DNA from 3 places in the Sphingopyxis sp. C-1 genome. Region 3 is predicted to be linked to each of the others. Evidence: riboswitches for the same ligand, from Rfam matches in the RefSeq annotation. Region 3 holds a riboswitch; each other region holds the start of a gene.
The links. Region 3 has a riboswitch for cobalamin ahead of SC1_RS05720 (TonB-dependent siderophore receptor). Riboswitches for the same ligand answer to the same signal wherever they lie in the genome.
Positions count from the first base shown of each region.

Region 1 (4,534 bases), 1.0 Mb from region 3:
AAGATTTGGCTCACGCGAAGGCGCGAAGACGCAAAGGAAAACCGCCGCGTTTCTACGCTCGTCACCCCGGATCAAGCCCGGGGTGACGAGGAAGGGGGGCTTAGCCGGATAGCGCCCGCACCGCCCTTGGTCGGCGGTCCGGGCCGACCGCGACGAAGATGAAGACCGCTTGCGTGACCTTGTGCGCCTCCTCGGCATGGCGGTCGCGAGCCCAGGCTTCGACCTCGACATGCATCGAGGTGCGGCCGACTTTTACAAGGCGGCCAAAGACCGAAACCTCGTCCCCAACGAAGACGGGACGGTGGAAGGACATGCCCTCCACCGAGATCGTCACCGCGCGGCCGCGCGCGTGGAGCGACGCGACCGACGAGGCGGCAAGGTCCATCTGGGCCATCAGCCAGCCACCGAAAATGTCGCCATAGACATTGGCGTTGGCGGGCATGGCAGTGACGCGGACGGCGGGCTGGCCCGCTGGCATGGCCTGATGCGCGGCATCACTTGGCAAGATAGGCCTCCTTCACCAGCGCGCGGGCGCGCATCGATTTGGCCGCGGCGACCATCGCGACCAGCGCGGGGCGCACCTCGTCCCACTTGCGCGTCTTGAGCCCGCAGTCGGGGTTCACCCAAATCTGCGCGGGCGGGACGTGCTTGGCGGCGAGCGTGAGCAGATCGGTCATCTCGCGCTCCGCCGGGATGCGGGGGCTGTGGATGTCATAGACGCCGGGGCCGACCTCGTTGGGATAGGCGTAGGAGGCGAAGGCGTCGAGCAACTCCATCTGTGAGCGTGCGGTCTCGATCGAGATGACGTCGGCGTCCATCGCGCCGATCGCGCGGATGATGTCGTTGAACTCCGAATAGCACATATGCGTGTGAATCTGCGTGTCGTCGCGCACGCCGGACGATGCGATGCGGAAGCTTTCGACCGCCCAGTCGAGGTAATGCTGCCATTCGCTGCGACGGAGGGGGAGGCCTTCGCGCAGCGCCGCCTCGTCGATCTGGATGATCGCGGCGCCGGCAGCCTCGAGGTCCTGTACCTCGTCGCGGATCGCGAGCGCGATCTGGCGGCAGCTTGTCGCGCGCGGCTGATCGTCGCGGACGAAGGACCAGTTCAGGATGGTGACGGGGCCTGTGAGCATGCCCTTCATCGGCAAGTCGGTCTGGTCCTGCGCAAAGCGCCACCAGTCGACGGTCATCGCCCGCGGGCGCGAGACGTCGCCATAGAGGATCGGTGGGCGGACGCAGCGCGAGCCATAGCTTTGCACCCAGCCGGCGCGGGTGAAGGCGAAGCCCGCGAGCTGCTCGCCGAAATATTGCACCATGTCGTTACGCTCGAACTCGCCGTGGACGAGGACGTCGAGGCCGACCTCCTCCTGCCATTTCACCGCGGCGCGCGTTTCGACGCGGAGATATTGGGCGTAAGCGGCGTCGTCGATATCGCCCTTGACGTGCGCGGCGCGCGCCTTGCGGACCTCTGCGGTCTGCGGGAAGCTGCCGATCGTCGTGGTGGGGTAGGCGGGGAGGTTCAGCCGGACCTGCTGCGCTTCGCGGCGGACGGCGAAGGGGGAGGTCCGGTGGGTGGCGCCGGCGTCGAGGGCGGCGAGGCGCTGCGCCACCTGCGCGTCGTGGATCTTGGGCGAGGTCCGGCGTGCGACCGCGGCGATGCGCGAGGCGGAGAAGGCGGCGAAGCTTGCGTCCTCGCCTTCGTTCAGCGCCTTGGCCAGCGCGGCGAGTTCCTCCACCTTCTGCGCGGCGAACGCCAGCCACTGGGCGATTTCGGGATCGAGGCCGGTTTCGAGCGCGAGGTCGACGGGGACGTGGAGGAGCGAGCATGAGGGCGCGAGGATGACGTCGCGCCTGGCCGCAAGTTCCTTGAGGCGCCAATAGAGGTCGGGGAGGTTGGCGCGCCAGATGTTGCGGCCGTCGATGACGCCGAGCGAGAGGAGGACATGCGGCTGGAGCTTCGCCAGCGCGGGGGCGAGCTGATCCGGCGCGCGGACGAGATCGAGGTGCAGGCCGTGGACGGGAAGGTCCGCGACGAGATCGAGATTGTCGCCGAGGCCGCCGAAGTAAGTGGTGAGCATCAGCTTGGGCCCGCGCGTCGCGAGCCGGGCGTAGGCGCGCTCGAAGGCGGTGCGCTGGTCGCCCGTCAGGTCGAGGACGAGGCAGGGCTCATCGATCTGGACCCAGTCGGCACCAAGCGCGGCGAGGCGAGCGAGAATCTCTGCATAGGTGTCGAGGAGCTGGGGCAGCAGGGCGAGCGGCTCGACCGCCTTGCCCTTGGCGAGCATCAGATAGCTGACGGGGCCGAGCAGGACGGGGCGCGTCGCATGGCCGAGCGCCTTGGCTTCCGCAAACTCGTCAAAGATCTTGGTCGAGGCGATGCGGAAGGTCTGGCCGGCGGTGAGTTCGGGGACGAGGAAATGATAGTTGGTGTCGAACCATTTGGTCATTTCCATCGCGGTCGTATCGCCGCCGCAGCAGGCGTTCTGCGCGCCGCGCGCCATCGCGAAATAGAGGTCAGGGTCGACGGTGTCGGCTGCCCAGTCGTAGCGCGGAGGGATAGCACCCACGAGCGCCGAGGTATCGAGCACATGGTCATAGAGCGAGAAGTCGTTCGAGGGCAGGATGTCGGCGCCGAGCGCTTTTTGCCGCGTCCAGTGGAGCGCGCGCAGCCCCGCGGCGGCGGTTTGCAGGTCGGTGAGGGAGGATTTCCCGGCCCAATAGCTTTCGAGCGCGAATTTGAGTTCACGGCGGAGGCCGATGCGGGGGAAGCCGAGAGTGGCGACGCTGACAGTCATTCTTCAAGCACCTTGCAAGGAGCAAGGCGCCGGGCAGACGCGAACGCACAGGATTCCACGCCCGCGAAGCAAGGTCGGGCGCAGCCATGCATGCGGCCTGACCGGACACCCCGCCGGAGGACGTTATCTGACGAGGCAGGTCTCCTGGCTCGCGGGTCAATGCTGCGGTCTGGCCTTCCCGGTTCCTTGCCGAACCAGTGACACGTAACGACCGCCGCTCGCCGCTTACAGTTGCGGGGGCAGCGCCGGAATTGCCCCTTTGCGAGGCGCACCGGCTTCCCGTCTTAGCTTCGCGGCGCATGACGACGCGAAGAACCTCGACAGCTTTCAGGATAGAGGCCGCTCAGTGATTGTCAACAGACATATAAAGAATTCTTTATATGATGTAGGATTATCGGTTCAGCGCCTCGTCGATCGTCGTGAAGATAGATTCGAGACTGAGCCCGAGCATCTGGAAGGCGATGATGCACGCGAGCGAGATCAGCGCGGCGATCAGCCCATATTTGATCGCGGTCGCGCCGCGTTCGTCGCAGAGGAGGTTCGATGGTCGTCGGGTCCGCATGTTTCTGTTCCCTTGTCTCTGTTCCGTTCATGGTCCCGCGCGGGGAATAGCTTGGCGGGACTGCGGCTTTTCCTGCGGAAGAGGATTAATGGCCTGATAAGCGAAGAAAATCATGGTCGGTCTGTAGGGGGCCGGTTCGTGGCCGGTGACGAAGGGCTGGCCTTCGCGACCGTCCGCTGTCAGGTTCGCGGGCGTGGTTGGATCGAGACGGGGGATGCGGATCATGCGAGGGGCGATGCCAAGGATGGTGGGAATGGCGCTGGTGGCGGGGCTGTGCGCCGGGTCGGCGGGCGCGCGCGAGGCGGGATCGGTGCTGATGCCCGAAAATGCGGAAGCGCGCGCGTTTCAGGAGGCGGTGGGCTATGCCGATGCGGTGATCGCCGGCGACACCATCTATCTGTCGGGGGTGGTCGCGGCGCCAGCGAAGGGCGAGAGCGATCTGGCGCCTGGGTATGAGCGCGCTTTCAAACATATCGCCGCGACGCTGGCGCGCGCGGGCGCGAGCTGGGACGATGTCGTCGACATCACGACCTTTCACACCGACCTTGCCGCGCATATCGACGGCTTTGCGGCGGTGAAGAACAATTATGTCAAGGCGCCCTTTCCGGCGTGGACCGCGATCGGCGTGTCGCGACTGTACGAACCGACCGCGGTCGTCGAGATCAAGGTGGTGGCGGTGCGGCGCGCGAAATAGCGCGGCGGCTCAGCCGCCATTCGCGGTAAGGCGCACGGGCTTCGGCGTATAGGAGCGCACGCGGTTGCGGCCGGTGCGCTTGGCTTCGTAGAGCGCCTGATCGGCCTCGTGCATCAGTGCGGCGAGGTTGGTGCCACCGCCGGGCGTCCCGACTGCGATGCCGAAGCTCGCGGTCGGGCAGAGGCTGGCGGGGATGCGGTCGGCGCAGGCGGCCTGAAGGCCGGTGCGCACCGCTTCGGCGAGCTGGCGCGCCGACTCGATCCCCGCGCCGGGGACGAGCAGCGCGAACTCCTCTCCGCCGATGCGGCCCGCGACCATAGCTGCGGGGCCGATCAGCCGGACATGCGCGCCGAAAGCGGCGATGATCGCGTCACCGACCGCGTGACCGTGATTGTCGTTGATGCGCTTGAAATGATCGAGGTCCGCGACGAGCAGCGCGACGGGGCGCGCTTCGTCCTGGCAGCGACGAAGCGCGGTTTC
Region 1 covers NZ_BBRO01000001.1:221,797-226,330, forward strand. The annotation lists gene SC1_RS00910 (acyl-CoA thioesterase) at 101-478, opposite strand; gene metE (5-methyltetrahydropteroyltriglutamate--homocysteine S-methyltransferase) at 495-2,798, opposite strand; cobalamin riboswitch at 2,915-3,133, opposite strand; gene SC1_RS21430 (Flp family type IVb pilin) at 3,190-3,360, opposite strand; gene SC1_RS21720 (hypothetical protein) at 3,388-3,585, opposite strand; gene SC1_RS00920 (RidA family protein) at 3,614-4,054, shown strand; gene SC1_RS00925 (GGDEF domain-containing protein) at 4,064-4,534, opposite strand, start outside.
Region 1: linked by a shared signal. The riboswitch ahead of metE (5-methyltetrahydropteroyltriglutamate--homocysteine S-methyltransferase) and the one ahead of SC1_RS05720 (TonB-dependent siderophore receptor) in region 3 are both predicted to bind cobalamin.

Region 2 (4,534 bases), 1.1 Mb from region 3:
CCTTGAACGCGGTGAACCCCGCCGCATAGGCGAGGCTGAGCCGCGCCGCGACCGAGCGATATTCCAGCGCCTGTAACGCCGCATAGCTTGCAAGCGCCGACCCGACCGCCGCCGTGCCCAGCCCGGCGCCCCACGCCAAGGTGCTTCCGTCGCGCGGATAGCCGAGCAGGAAGAAGCCGACGAGCTGGCTGACCGCCCACGCCATGACCATCAGCGCCAGCCCGTCGCGGCGGCGCAGATGCACCGCCGCGAGCGCCGCGAGCGACGGAAAGGGAGTGGCGCAACCGAGCGCCAGCGTCGTTATGCTGCTCGCGGCGGTGAGCAACGACACCCACAGCGTCGATGCGCTCCGGTCCGACAGCGCCGCCATCAGAAGCGTCCCCTGATGCCGGCGTAGATGCTGCGGCCGAGCGAGCCATAGCGGAACGCCGTCATATATTGCTCGTCGAAGACATTTTCAGCGCGCGCGAACAACTTCACATTGTCGGCAAGCGCATATTCGGCGCGCAGGTCGACGAGCGTATAATCGTCGAGCCGCTGTGCATTGCTTGCATTGTCATAGCTCTTGCCCGACCAGCGCACCGCCGCGCCAAGCTCGAGCCCGAAGTCGAAGCCATAGCTGGCCGATGCGTTCGCCGTCTGACGCGGGCGGCGCGGCAGCCATTTACCGAAATTTGCGGTGCCCACCGACCGGTCCTCGGCAACGATCCAGCTATAATTGCCGTCGAGCTTCAGCCCGCCGAGCGTCAGCGCAGCAGTGGCTTCGACGCCATGCGCTTCGCTGCGCGCAACGTTCGAATAATATCCGAAACGCCGCGTCGTCGGATCACCAGGCACGAAGCACATCGGGTTGGTCGTTGTTGACGAACAGCTATTATAGATGATCTGATTCTTCGTTCTGCGGTCGAACCAGGCCCCGCCGACGACCAGCTTCTGATCGAACAGATGCTGCTCGATGCCGGCTTCCCAGCCACGCGCCTCTTCGGGGTCGAGCGCGACATTCCCATACTCGCTGAACTGCTGATAGAGCGACGGCGCCTTGAACCCTTCGCCATAGCTTGCGCGCAGCACGGTGCCGGTCGAGAGCCGCCAAACCCCGCCAGCGGCGAACAACGTCTGGCCGCCAAAGCTGTCGTGATCGTCGTAGCGGACGCCGCCGTTGAGCGTCAGCCCGTCGAGCGGTTCGACGCTGAGCTGGCCGTAGACGCTCGTCAATTCGGCCTTGCCGCGCGCAAAAGCCGGGACCGGCGTCGCGAGCGAGGCGGCGGGCGATCGGCTGCGGAAATCCGACCGTTCATTCTCGACTCCGAAGATCGCACTGATGCGGTCGGTGAAATCGAAACTGCCCTGATATTCCCAGCGCTTGTTCTTGCCGTCGGCCTCAAAGCTTTGCGGCCGCGCGCGGTCGGGGTTGAAATTGTCGCGGTTGGTATCGGTGTAGGCGTAAGCAACGCGGTTGCGGAATCGCCCGCCGATAAGGTCGAAATTGAGCCCCGCGTAACCGACGAACTCCTTGTTCAGCCCATAATCATTGCTGTCGACATTGAAGCCGTCGAATTCGACCCGGCCGCTCGAATAATAGCCGCGCACCTCGGCGCTGACATTGTCGGCGAGCGCGAGTTCGGCGCGGCCGGAGAGATTGGTGTTGCGATAGCCATCGCGCTCGACACCGCCGAACGCCTTGGCATGCGAAGAGATCCCGTCGGTCGTGAAGCGCTGGCCGCCGATGCGCCAGCTCAAGGGACCGGTGCGCCCGCCGACCGCGGCGCGCGCACTCACGGTCTGTCGCGATCCTGCTTCCAGGTCGAAGCTGCCTTCGAGTTCCTTCTCGGGCGAAGCCGTCACGACGTTGACGACGCCGCCGATCGCCTGGCTGCCCCACAGGATCGACTGCGGCCCGCGGAGCACTTCGATCCGCGAAATATCGCCAGCGAGCAGATTGGTGAAATTGAAGCCGCCGCCGGTCGACGACGGATCGTTGAGCTTCACCCCGTCGATCACGACGACACTATGGTCGGATTCGGCGCCGCGGATGCGCAGCGAGGTGGACGTGCCATAACCGCCGTTGCGCGAGATGCTGATCCCCGGCGTGCGGAGCAGCAGTTCGGTAACGCCGATATCTTGCGCGCGGTCGATTGCCGCCTTGTCGAGCACGGCGACCGAAGCGGGTATCTCGTCCAGCGTCAGCGGTGCACGCGTCGCGGTGACGATGATGCTGTCGCCGTCGGCGGCGACGGCATGCGCGGTGGACGCGTCTTCGGCGGAGGCGGCGGACGACGCCGCGACGGCGGCAAGGCAGATCGAACTTCGGAAAACAAATTTCAACATTGGGTACCCCATCGACAAGGCCGCCCATGCGCACGGTCGATGCGGTTGTCCTTGGGACGCACGACATCGCCCGCGCCCATGCGCAGCCAGCTTTGTCGTCATGCGGGTTCACCCCCGTCCGCCCGGCACACCCTGTCCGCGCGAAAGACGACGGCGACGGGCAGGTCTCCTGGCTTGCGGGTCAGCGCCGGTCGGCCGCCTTCTCGGAACCGGGGTCCCAATGGCGCGTGGCCGATGGCTCGCCGCGTACAGTTGCAGGGGCAGCCGGGGTTTTCCCGTTCCCTCTTAGTCCCCGTCGCCGGGGAACCTGTCGCTTGCCGCCGCCGTTAGCCGCATTTCCGGGCCGTGGTCAATTGCTGCGATGCAGCAGGCTCGCGATCAGAAGAGTCCGGGCAATTCACGCTGTGCCGCGCTCGGCCGGTCGGGGCTCAGCATTTCGGGCTCGGCCATGATCGCGGCGCTGCGGCGCTGCGCCGCCGCGCCGGCGCTCGCGTCGGCGATGCGCGCTGTACAGGCGGTGCCCGACAGAAAGCCTATGGCGGCGCGGATCGACGCCTCGCGCGGGTCGCCGAGCGGGACACTCAGATCGTCGTTCGCGGCGCAACTGTTGGCGATCTTGGGCGCGAGCCCGTCATAATAGTCGCTCTGTCCGGTGGCGTTACCCGTTGCAAAGGCGACGACGCGCATGCGGTCGTCGCATTCGGCCTTGTCGAGCGCGATCTGGCCGACGGGCTTGCCATAGGTGTTGCTGCCGACGAGCGTCATATTGGTGCCGAGCCAGGGCAGCATCGAATTGATCACCAGCTCGCTCGCCGATGCCGTCGACCCAGAACCGATGAAGGCGATGCGCGTCGGCGCGATCGACTGGCTCACCGGGGTAAAGCGATGCTCGTCATTCTCCGCCGATTTGCTGGAACGAAAACGGGTTTGCGAGAAAATCTGTCCGGCGCGCCCCGCGCCCATCAGGTCGCCCATCAGATTGGCGGTCGAAACGAGTCCGCCGCCGTTATAGCGGAAATCGACGATGATGTCGGTCACGCCGCGTGCGCGAAAATCGGCAAAGGCCGCCTTTAGCTGGTCGTCCGCGGACGAGATAAAGGTGCGCAGGTTGATATAGCCGTAGCTGCGACCGCCCTCGGTGATGATCTTTGCACCATAGCGGTCGGAAACCGGGTCGAGCGAATAGTCGGCTTTCGTCACGGTGACATCGCGCGTGCCGCTGGCGTCGGTGATGCGCAGCACGCGGCTGACCCCGGGGTCGTTGGGGCCTAGCGCATCGGTCAGCCCCGCGGTGCCTTCGGCGTTCACGATGCTGGCGACGGTACGCAGATTGGCGTTGGTCGTGCCGATGGCGACGATCGCCGCCCCACGGTCGATCCCGGCGGCAAAGGCGGGAGCGCCTTCATAGGCTTCGGCAATGGCAATGCGCTGGTTCACCGCGTCATAGGCCAGGCGAATGCCGAAACCGGCGCTCGATCCGCTGGCGTAGAAGGCATTCTCCTCGGCGATCGAGGTGATGTAGGTGAAGAAGCGGTCCTTGTTCAGCGCGCGCGCGGGCGCGACGAGCGCGTCGATATAGGATTGGACATTGCTGTAACTCGCCGCGCTGACGCTCGCGACGTCGCTCGGGAACAGATACCATTCATCGATCACCGCCTTGGCAAAGGCCTGACGCGATGCAAGCCCGCAAGTGGGAGTCGGCGTGGGAGTCGGGGTCGGCGGGACCGTCACGGGGCCGCCGCTGCCCAGGCTTCCGTCGCCCCCGCCGCCGCACGATGCAAGCATCAGCGCGGCTAGTGTCACAGCCGCGATCGACCGTGCCGATTTGCTCATCGAAACTCTCCCCCGGTTCGACTCATTGTCCGATTATTCCGTGTCCGCGTTGCTGCTCCGGCCCTTAAAGCCCTGCGCGATGACATAAAGCTCGGGCGACCCCTTGCGGCTCGCCGGCGGTTTGGCGTGCTTTACCGTCGTGAAATTCTGTTTGAGGATCGTCAGCAATTCGCGGTCGGCGCCGCCTGCAAAGACTTTCGCGACAAATGCGCCACCGGGCTGCAGATTCTGCACCGCGAAATCGGCGGCGGTTTCGGCAAGGCCGATGGTACGCAGATGGTCGGTCTGCGGATGGCCGACGGTATTTGCCGCCATGTCTGAAATCACGAGGTCGGGGGCGCTGCCCAGCGCTTCGATCAGCGCGTCCGGCGCC
Region 2 covers NZ_BBRO01000001.1:102,399-106,932, forward strand. The annotation lists gene SC1_RS00345 (hypothetical protein) at 1-370, opposite strand, end outside; gene SC1_RS00350 (TonB-dependent siderophore receptor) at 370-2,328, opposite strand; cobalamin riboswitch at 2,470-2,654, opposite strand; gene SC1_RS00355 (S41 family peptidase) at 2,707-4,161, opposite strand; gene SC1_RS00360 (RlmE family RNA methyltransferase) at 4,195-4,534, opposite strand, start outside.
Region 2: linked by a shared signal. The riboswitch ahead of SC1_RS00350 (TonB-dependent siderophore receptor) and the one ahead of SC1_RS05720 (TonB-dependent siderophore receptor) in region 3 are both predicted to bind cobalamin.

Region 3 (4,534 bases):
CTCCGCTCGCAATGACGGAAAAACGCCGGAAAAGTGCGAATTCCCGACGCATCAGAACTCGATCCCTTTCTGCGCCTTCACATTCTGCTCGCGGAACGGGTGCTTTACCTGCGCCATTTCAGTGACGAGGTCGGCGGCGTCGATCAGTTCCTGCGGCGCATTGCGCCCGGTGATGATCACATGGGTCATATGCGGTTTCGCACCCAGCGCCTCCAGCACCTCATCCACCGGCAGATAATCATAGCGCAGCACGATGTTGAGTTCGTCGGCGATCACCATGGCATAGGAGGGGTCGGCGATCATGCGCTTGACCTCCTCCCACGCTTCGCGCGCGACCGCGATGTCACGCGTTCGGTCCTGCGTGTCCCAGGTAAAGCCTTCGCCCATTGGCTTGAATTCGATCAGGTCGGGAAAGCGATCGAACACCGCTTTCTCGCCCGTCGTCATCGCGCCCTTCACAAATTGCACGACCCCGACTTTCATGTCGTGCCCAATCGCGCGGATCGCCATGCCGAGCGCGGCTGACGTCTTGCCCTTGCCGGGGCCGGTGTGGACGATCACCAGCCCCTTTTCGACCGTCTTTGCCGCGACCTTCTTGTTCTGCGCCGCCTGGATCTTCTTCATCTTCGCCGCATGTTCGGCGTCGGTGCGGGCTTTCATCAGAAGCGCGCCCGTACGCCGCCATAGGCGGCGCGCCCATAGACGCCATAGCCCGAGGCGGTCGCATAATCGGCGTCGAACAGATTATCGACGCGGCCGTAAACCTCGAAATTCCGGCCGACGGGCAGCGATGCGCGGATGCCCGCGAGCGCATAGCCATCGAGCCGCACAGCGTTCGCGGCATCGTCGAAGCTGTCGCCGACCATGGTCAGCGTCGCGCCGGTCGACAGGCCGAACGACCAGTCATAGTCGGCCGACAGGCTGACCGCGTGCGCGGCTCGACGTGGCAGGCGGTTGCCGTCGAACGCCGGGCGTCCCGACCGGTCGCGGGCATCGATATAGCTGTACGACGCGGTGACGTTCAGCGCGTCGACCGGCCGCAGCGCGAGCGTCGCTTCGACACCCTTGGCGCGCGTGCGATCGATATTGCCATAGGTGAAGGTGGCGTTGTCATAGTTGATCTGGTTGGTCGTGTTGCGCAGAAAGGCGGTCAGCGAAATCTGCGCGCGCCCCTCGGCAAGGCTCTGATCGATCCCGAAATCATAGCTTTTCGACCGTTCGGGGCGCAACGCGCTGTTGCCGCTGAAGCTGTCGTAAAGCTGATAGAGCGACGGCGCCTTGAAGCCTTCGCCATAGCTCAGCCGGAAACTCGTCGCGCCGTCGTTGGGCGAATAATTCGCGTTGGCGCCCAGCGTCGTCGCGCCCCCGAACTGGCTATGGTCGTCGTGGCGGATGCCGCCCGTTACCGACAGGCCCGTGAAGGGCTGGACGATCCCCAGCGCATAGACGCTGTCGATGTTGGCGCGCTGGCTGTCGGTCGATCCGAAGCCGAAGAAATCATAATCGGGGCGCTCATGCTCATATCCGAAGATCAGCTTGGCCTGATCCACCGGCGTCACGACACCCTGATATTCGAAGCGGAGATTGGTGCCCGAATAGCCATAATCGGGGGCTGTCCCGCGGACGAAATAATAGTCGCGATCGTTGCGCAGCCAGGTCACCGCCGCACGGCTGGTGAAGCGGCCGCCGAACAGGCCGAGGTTCAGCCCTGCATAGCCGACATATTGGTCGAGCTTCGCGACGTCGGGGCTGTCGGCGGGGGCGCCGAAGAAGCTGTCATAATCGAGGTCCGAGTTGATGTAATAGCCGCGCAGGTCGAGACTCAGCGCATCGCTGAACGCGATCTTCAGCCGCGCATTTCCTGCAAAATTCTTGTATCCGTCCTTTTCGGTGCCGACCCCGGCCGACGAGATACCGTCGGTGCGAAAATAGGCGCCGCCAATTCCGCCCGAAATTGCGCCCGCGGTGCCCGACACGTCGGCTTTGGCGTTGAGCGTGTCGCTATATCCATATTCGGCCGAGGCGCCCGCGGCAAAGCCATCGGCCGGGGTCGCGGTCGTCAGGCTGACGACGCCGCCGATTGCCTGGCTGCCATGGACCACCGAGTTCGAACCGCGCAGTATCTCGATCCGGCTGATGTTGCCGGTGAGCAGGTGGCCGAAATCATAGGCATCGCCGATGCCGCTGGGATCATTCACTTTCACGCCGTCGATCAGGACCAAAGTCTGCGTCGTTTCGGCGCCGCGCAGCGATATGCCGGCGACCGAGCCGGTGCTGCCGGTCCGGCTGAATCTAACCCCGGGTGTTGTGGCGAGCAGGTCGACGACATCGACCGTCTGGCGCTTTTCGATCGTGGCGGCATCGATGATCGTGATCGCCTGACCGACTTCGTCGCGCGGTTGCTCGATACCCGACGCCGTCACGACAATCTCGTCGCCGGGGCGCTCGCTCTCGGCGGTTTCGGCAAGCGCGGGCGTTGCCGCCGTCAAAGCCAACAGGGAAATGGTCGTGAATTTCAACATGGGAAGCCCCCGAACGCCGACAACGAAGGCGGAGCCTGCCGATACGCGGGGCGCGATCGACCGGCGCTGGCGTCGCAAGTGGCGTAAAGCCTGCGGCCCCGGCACCGAAGCGGCTCCAGCCGCTTGGTCGTCGCTCGACGGAAACCTCCGTGCCGCGGCCTTTCCCTGGGCCTTGGCATTGAGCGACCCACGCCGGCAGGTCTCCTGGCTCGCGGGTCAGGGCTTGATGCACGCCTTCCCAGGTTGACCCCAGTGGCTGTCCGGATCGAAATCCGAACGGTGCATCGCGCTCGCCGCTTACAGTTGCAGGGACAGCCTCGGCTTCGGGGGTTCAGGACGAACCCCGTTACCGCGTTCCCATTTTAAGCCCTTTCGGGCACCGGCGCGATCATGCGCAGGGCAAGCCCTGCACGCGCCGCCCATAGCGCAGCCGCGCTTTTTCGCAATGCCTATTGCCGCTCGACGATCATCGCGGCGCCGACGCCCATCGCGCCGGTCAGCACGACCAGCCCGTATCGGCCGCCGCATGCATCGAGCGCATCGAGCAGCGTCGAGGTGAGGATCGCACCGCTCGCGCCCATCGGATGCCCCTTCGCCAGATGCCCGCCGCTGACATTGACGCGCGCCGGGTCAGGGTCGCGGTCGCGCAGGAATTTGGCGATCGTGACGGCAAAGGCCTCCATGAATTCGATGCGGTCGATGTCGCAAAGCGCCAGCCCCGCACGCGTCAGCACACTGTCCATCGCGGCAAAACCCGCGGTCAGCGACGCGGCCGGATCGCCGCCGCTTTCGGCAAAGGCGATCACGCGCGCACGCGGCGCGGGGCCGAGCCCTTCGCCGCCGACGAGCGCGAGCCCCGCGCCGTCGCAGATCGGCGGCGCGTGCGCCATGCCGTGCAGCGGTTCGAAGGTCGCGCCTTTGAGCGCGCCTGCATAATGTTGCTGCAGTTCGCCAAAGGCCGGCGATGCGGCGGCAAGCGATTCGGCCGTCGTTTGCGGCCGGATACATTCCTCGCCCGTCAGCGGCCCGGTCGCGATGCGCGATTTTTGCAGCGCTATGTCCTGTTCCGTCGCGGCCGCCTTTTGCTGCGAGGCGAGGGCGACGGCGTCGAGATCGGTGCGGGTCAGGCCTTCGGCATTGGCGAGGCGGTCGGCCGCGAGCACCGGGGGCACGAAGCGCGCGCGGGGCGGCAGCTCGTCATTGGTGTAGAAAGCCGCGCGGTCGCCGAGGAATGGCGCGCCGCTCATCGACTCGACCCCGCCCGCAAGGATGTGCGAGGCTTCGCCGCTCGCGACCTTGGCGACCGCCTGGCCGATCGCCGACAGGCCTGATGCGCAATAATTGTTGATGCTGTGCGCCGCGACCGTGTCGGGCAGTCCCGCATGCAGTTTCGCCAGCATTGCGATATGCCCGCCCTGCGCGCCGCTCTGCGTGACGCAGCCGAGCAGCAACGCATCGGGGGATGCTGCGACGTCGCCGCAGCGTTCGGCCAACGCCGCGGCCTGCTGGCGGACCAGTTCCTGCGGGCTCAGCCCCGCGAGCCCGCCGTCGGGTCGCGCCTTGCCGCGCGGGGTGCGAACCGCGTCGTACAGATAGACGTTCAACGCGTCAGACGCCGACGACGAAGCTGACCGCGGTGGTCGCGCTCCCGCCGACGTTGAAGGTCGCGAAGTTGCGCGCGCCCTCGACCTGATAATCGCCCGCATTGCCGGTCACTTGCCGCCAGCTATCGAGCAGCATGCGAACCCCAGTCGCGCCCACGGGATGACCCAGACCGATCAGCCCGCCCGACGGATTGACCGGCAGCTTGCCGCCGAGCGCGATCGTGCCATCCTCGATCGCGCGCCAGCTTTCACCCGGCGGCGTGATACCGAAATGATCGATCGCCATATATTCGGTGATCGAGAAGCAATCATGCACCTCGACCCCGTCGCACGCATAGACGTCGGGCATCTCGGCGCGACGCAGCGCGTCCATCATCGCCTTGCGAACGCTCGGGAAGACATAGGGCT
Region 3 covers NZ_BBRO01000001.1:1,251,373-1,255,906, forward strand. The annotation lists gene cobO (cob(I)yrinic acid a,c-diamide adenosyltransferase) at 52-660, opposite strand; gene SC1_RS05720 (TonB-dependent siderophore receptor) at 660-2,522, opposite strand; cobalamin riboswitch at 2,699-2,921, opposite strand; gene SC1_RS05725 (acetyl-CoA C-acyltransferase) at 2,972-4,126, opposite strand; gene SC1_RS05730 (acetyl-CoA acetyltransferase) at 4,131-4,534, opposite strand, start outside.